DNA from 2 places in the Parabacteroides vesiculifaciens genome. Region 1 is predicted to be linked to the other one. Evidence: riboswitches for the same ligand, from Rfam matches in the RefSeq annotation. Region 1 holds a riboswitch; the other holds the start of a gene.
The links. Region 1 has a riboswitch for cobalamin ahead of ACPYIV_RS13740 (carboxypeptidase-like regulatory domain-containing protein). Riboswitches for the same ligand answer to the same signal wherever they lie in the genome.

Region 2: another riboswitch for cobalamin. It lies ahead of ACPYIV_RS20445 (porin family protein); the one in region 1 lies ahead of ACPYIV_RS13740 (carboxypeptidase-like regulatory domain-containing protein).

The regions. Positions count from the first base shown of each region.
Region 1 covers NZ_CP187555.1:3,425,878-3,429,065, reverse strand. Annotated here, with positions in the region: gene ACPYIV_RS13740 (carboxypeptidase-like regulatory domain-containing protein) at 1-1,459, opposite strand, end outside; cobalamin riboswitch at 1,588-1,793, opposite strand; gene ACPYIV_RS13735 (acyltransferase) at 2,310-3,188, shown strand, end outside.
Region 2 covers NZ_CP187555.1:5,088,399-5,091,586, reverse strand. Annotated here, with positions in the region: gene priA (replication restart helicase PriA) at 1-724, opposite strand, end outside; gene ACPYIV_RS20445 (porin family protein) at 843-1,430, opposite strand; cobalamin riboswitch at 1,694-1,892, opposite strand; gene murQ (N-acetylmuramic acid 6-phosphate etherase) at 1,963-2,778, opposite strand; gene ACPYIV_RS20435 (lactonase family protein) at 2,825-3,188, opposite strand, start outside.

The DNA.
Region 1 (3,188 bases):
TTCCGTCCAGAAACGACTGGCTGTAGGTCAGCCCGATAATATGTTTGGTCACAGCATCGTTCGAGGGTTCGAAGCTCTGGTCCAGGTCATCATAGCGGTCGTTCCCGGTCCGGCTCATGTGGTAGTTCAAGTTGAAGCCGTGGTGACCGTTCAGCCGGTAATCCAGATTGGCACGCGCGATAGTCAGGGGGCGTTTGTAGTGGCGTATGGAGGGTTCATTGCCCCTGATTTCGTTGCGCTGGCTCACGATGTAGCCTCCATCCCAATAATATTTCCGGTAGGCCGTATCGATTGTGATAGAATGGTCCCATGTATGTGAAAGAGTCGCTTTCAGTGTCATGCCTTCGGTTATGAAATTATATTTGCTGTAACGTGCCGACAGGTTCCAGGCATCCGAATTGCGCTCAGCCATGCCATAGACTTTAGTCTGTACGGAACCGGTCTGCAACTCTTTGTCTGTTTTGGAGTAAGAGGCGGAGACAAACAGTTCGTCAGCCCATCGCTTGCCTGTAATTCCGGCTTCTATCTGTGCCAACAGCGAGAAATAGCCATCATGGAAACGTTTTGGATTGCCATAGATAAATTGATCACCTGCTTCATTACGCATCTGTACGTCTTTCATCCGGTAGTCGTTCTTGGAATAGTTGATGCCGGCGGCAGGGCGAATGATCAATCCGGTATGCCGTTCGACAAACTGAGCGTTCAGGTCGGCGCGATGGGTATGGAAAGAACCGACGCTGTAAGAAGCATCCATGAAGTTCTTCTTTTCCGCCTGGGTAATGATGTTGACTACGCCACCCAACGCATCCGTACCCAACGAGGCCGGTACTACGCCTTTATAGATTTCCACCCGGTCGATCAGGTTAACGGGCAGGTTTGCGAGCGTTACGCTGCTCCCTTTGCTATCCAACGGCACACCGTCGATGAAGTAGCGCACGGAATTACCGGACAGTCCGTTGATCGAGAGGTCGAAATCAGAACCTATGCCCCCCTCTTCACGTACTTTGACACCAGCCGTGCGATTGACTAGTTCATTCAGGTTATGAAGCGAATTAATGACAGGTTTCACATCGAGCGCATTGACCGAAAGCGCACCCTCCCTTGCCTTTTGCGATTGTGTCTTCCCATACACTTCCACGGAGTTCAGGTTTACAGAACTTTCTTCCAGTTTGAAATCGAGGGTTTTGTCGCGGTGGAGGTCGAGTGAAGTTTTAATTGTCCGGTATCCTAAGGAGGAGACGACAAACGTATGTTTGCCGGGAGATACTTTCAGGGAATAACGCCCGTTGTCATCCGTATAAGTACCGGATGTTGTATTTTCGACAGCGATCGTTACTAATGACAGGGGAGCGCCTTGTCGGTCGGTGACTCTCCCGGAGATCGTAATTTTGTTTTGTGCCGTCAGGCCCGACTGAGACAGGCAGACAAACAAAAGAAGTACATGTACAAAGACTTTCATTTTAATCCTTGATATAGCGTTCATGACTTGCTTAAGGGAATGCACACAAGGAGAAACGATTTCTTTATGTAGAGAGATAAAGATTGACCTGACTCGATGTTTTGCTGCTTTATTTCCCGAAAGCATTAAAACTATGTTCGTTCTTGGCAGGTCTTCTGACTTGTTCCGTCTTTGAATGCCTTCCCATCCGGTAACGGACAGTGGCTTATAGCGTATTCAAAGATTTGGAGAGGAACTTACAGCAGCGGGTCTGTTCAGGATTTGCACCTGATTCCCTTTTCATCACGTTCCCGTAGCGATTGGGAGTCGTGAAACCAAAACTGTGGCAAAGGTAAGAAAAAAGTCTGTCCTCACAAATGGGGCTGCTAAAAAACCAGGGCGACCGCACCAAATTCATTTTTAAGCAATACGATCTTATGGACTACATAATATAAGGAATAATCTATCCCTGCTACAAGAAAACTTATCTACATAGGCATAAAAAACATCGGAGTGCCTATCAATTCTGTAATCAGTGCCAGTGATTATAAAATCAGTGCCAGCAATTATATAATCACAACCACTGATTATAAAATCACTGACACCGATTACAGAATCGGCAGGCACTTAAGAAAGAATTATTCGGGACAAAAACGGTTTTTTCTCTCCATAGAAATAAAAAATTGTTACTGCTGGATTTGGTGCGGTTGCCCTAGTCGTCTATACCTGTTTGAGGGGATTCCCGGCTTTTTCCCTATCTTTGCCCTCCAATTAAACTGTATCCGGAAAATCACGAAGTTTTTCCACCATGAATACATGTTTCGCCTGAAGAATTAAATCATCTTATTAATATTAGTAATTAAGCAAACAAATGAAACGTATCGTTTTTTTGGATTATGTACGCGTGTTCGCCTGCTTCCTTGTGATAGTCGTGCACGCCAGTGAAAATTTTTACGGTGCTCCCGGTTCGACTGACATGGTGGGACCGCAAGCCTTTCTGGCCAATGAGTCGGACCGGTTGTGGGTGTCTATGTACGACGGCTTTTCGCGTATGGCTGTGCCTTTGTTTATAATTGTCTCCGCTTTTCTCCTTGCGCCGATGAAAGAAGGACAGACCATGTGGCAATTCTACCGCCGGCGTTGCATCCGCATCCTGCCGCCGTTTTTCATATTTATGATACTCTACAGCACCCTGCCGATGTTGTGGGGACAGATCGACGGAGAGACATCCCTCAAAGATCTGTCGCGTATCTTCCTTAACTTCCCGACATTAGCCGGACACTTGTGGTTCATGTACCCCTTAATCGGCATCTACCTCTTCATACCTATCATTTCGCCCTGGTTGAGCAAGGCTACGCCCAAAGAAGAACGTTTCTTTATCGGGTTGTTCCTGTTAACAACCTGTATGCCATACTTAAACCGCTGGTTCGGGGAAGTCTGGGGGCAATGTTTCTGGAACGAATACCATATGTTGTGGTACTTTTCCGGTTACTTAGGTTATCTCGTGCTGGCACATTACATACATGTCCACCTGACCTGGAACCGTTCCAGACGTTTCATCATCGGAACCGCCTTGATGATTGTCGGGGCTGCTTTGACCATCTACTCATTCTATGTACAGGCCATACCCGGAGAGATCCTTCCCACGCCCGTATTGGAAATAGGATGGGCGTTCTGCACGATCAACTGTGTGCTTCTCACGGCGGGCACATTCTTGATGTTCAGCTGTATAAAGCTTTCGGAAACTCCA
Region 2 (3,188 bases), 1.7 Mb from region 1:
TCGACAATTCGCGTGCCAGTGCCGGATTAAGCGCATGACTGAGTTCCAGGAAGCAGATCAGCAGGTGTTCCTGCTTCTTAGCCCGCTTGAGGTCGTCAAATACGGATTGCAGAGACGCACGGCCGTGCGTCTCTGCATCCTTATATGTTTCGGCAAGACGGATAAAGGTCTGCATCTTCGGCACAAAACCCCGTTTCATCTCCTCGCTCACCTCGACCGCACCTTTTGCCATCAGGGAGGCGACAACGGGCACGACATTCCGCAATCCGGTTTTCTTTTCCAGTTCGGAGACCGTCAGTTTCAGGACACCGGTAAAGGCATCCAGCACGGCCTGTTCATTCGGCCTCAAAGGACCGTCGGCTTCGAACTCTTCATTATAGGTAACGGCCGTTTCGCTCTCCAGCTTCAGACCGGAAGGCAAAGCCGCCTTATAAACATCTCCCAGTTTACACAGGTAATAGGATGCAATCCACTTCCAAAAACGAAGTTGCGGACGACGGAGCACAGGCGTGGCATCCAGTAAGGCGTAAATCTCCTTCGTCTCATACTGGCTATCGCCCCCACGCTCGTGCACATCCATGACGATAGCGGTATAGTAACGCTTCTTTCCGAAGTGGACGATCACCCGGCAACCGGGTGTCACCGTCTGTTCCAGATCGGGCGGTATGCTATAGGTATAGCTGTTCTCCAACGGAAGCGGGAGTATGACGTCTGCGTACTTCATTCTTATTCTGTTTATATAATAAACCTATTGTTCTTCGCGATGCCAAAAGTAACAAAAAAGGCCGGACTCTTAAAGCCCGGCCTCCGTTTATCTGATCACGAATCTTCTTTATTCCTTTTTAGAACAGGATGGCGGCCGTAACAGACCAACCGCGATTCTTACCGTTTAATTCGAACTTGGATGCGCTATAATCATCCGTCAAACCGAGAGCATAGTTAAAACCGACCTGCAAATGTTTGATCAGTTCCACACCGGCACCCAAGTTCAAACCGGCATTGAAACTCTTTGCCTTCAACTGGTCTCCGACCGATCCCGGAATATCCCAGAACTTATCGCCTCCCACACGGAAACCGACATACGGACCGGCAGCCAGATAGCCTTTGACAATCGGCAAGCCGAATTTCCATTTTAGGTTGACCGGCACATCTATATAGTCATTCTTAATGTCTTTCTCGCTCTTCACGCCTATCCCTTTTTGCGAGTACAGGATAGCCGCATCAAAGCCCACTCCCATCACCGGAGCCATCACCTCCACCATCGGACCGATATTAAATCCAGTCACATTATCCTTTCCGACAATGTCCTTGTTGAAATGGACAGACGAAATATTCAAACCGCCTTTTATACCGAACTTAATCTGGGATTTCGCAGGCACGGCAATCAACGCCATTACTGCCAACAATATAAGCCCTACAATCTTCTTCATACTTTTTCTTTAATTAGTTAATACGAATTACAAATAAACGCACTTTTCCAATAATAAACAAATATCACCGCCTAAGTGTTGCCGCCCGTAAAAGGAAAGCATGAACCGGGGGCGGAGCTCATCCCGCACACAGGTTCATGCCTCTTTTCCTAATTATTATGGCAAAATAATTAAAAACAAGAACAATAGGCTACGGGAAACGGAGATTAAGAAAGGCAAAAGCCTGCGGCTTCACTGTTCTCTTCCGGCCTTTCCTCGAAGCCGTCGAAAATATATGCGTTGCAGGTCTTCTGACTTACTTCCGGTATGAGCGCCTTCCCAACTTTTCGTCAGTGGCATAAAAGAATTGCCCAATCCGTCTATGAAGCTTACAGCAGCGGGACTGTCCGGGATTTACACCCGATTCCCTTTTAATCCTTTTCCGCAGATTGCGAAGCAGGAACAATGCATGGGACAAATATAAAGATATTTTCCATATATTTCCCATCTTCTTATAGAAAAATAAAGCTATTACCGACTTTCGTTTTTTCCGCTAAGCCTTGCGGTAAGCCTCGACGGCCTCCTGAACGGAGCCGTACATCAGCAGCAAATGGCGGGACTGGTCATAGGGAAGGCCCAATTCTTCGGCGACCATACGGGTTCCACGGTCTATAAGTTTCTGATTGGTGAGTTGCATATTGACCATCCGGTTTCCTTTTACCCGTCCAAGCCGGATCATGACGGAAGTGGAGATCATGTTCAGGATCATTTTCTGTCCCGTACCGGATTTCATACGGGAACTGCCGGTGACGAACTCCGGGCCGACAATCATTTCGATTGCCACATCGGCCTCCGCCGCCATCGGCGAGTCGGGATTGCTGGTGATCGAGGCGGTCAGGATGCCCTGTTCGCGTGCTTTGCGGAGGGCGCCGGTCACATAGGGAGTCGTCCCGGAAGCTGCAATGCCGATCACGGTATCTTTCGTATTGATCTGGTGCTCCAACAATTCTTGCCAGCCGCGTTCCTCATCGTCTTCGGCATTCTCCACCGGATTGCGTAGGGCGGTATCGCCACCGGCTATCAAGCCGATAATCAGAGAGGAAGGCATCCCGAACGTCGGGGGGATTTCAGAAGCGTCCAAAACCCCCAAGCGTCCGCTGGTTCCGGCTCCCAGATAAAAGATACGTCCGCCCTGCTTCATCCGGGGTACGATCTGCAGAACCAATTCTTCTATTTTGGGGATCGTCTTCCGGACGGCCAACGCCACCTTCTGATCTTCCGTATTGATATCTTCGAGCAGCTCCCGGACGGATTTCCGTTCCAGGTCGTTATAGCGGGAATCCTGTTCTGTTATCTTGATGAATGACATAGCTTATTACGATTTGCAGGTGCAAAGCTACTAAAAAATATCACATTCATATATTCGTAAACTTCAGGCAGACCGGCTTGCTTACCCGGATGTTTTTTCCCGTATCTTTCAATAAGCCGCTTTGCTTGTCTATTTCATACACTTGCACGACATTGCTGTCCCGGCAGGCGCAAAGCAGGAACTTGCCGTTGGGAGTGATAATGAAATTACGCGGATGGATGCCGGTTAGCTGATAGCCGGCTTTCGTCAGTTGCCCGTCTGCCTGATCGATAGAGAAAATCGCGATGCCGTCGCCTTTCAGACGGTTGGAGGCATACAGGAAACGGCCGTCCGGCGTGATGTGTATATCGCCGCTACCGGAGACGTGCAAGGTGTCGGCTTCGATAAACTGGACCGGGGTCAGGTTGCCC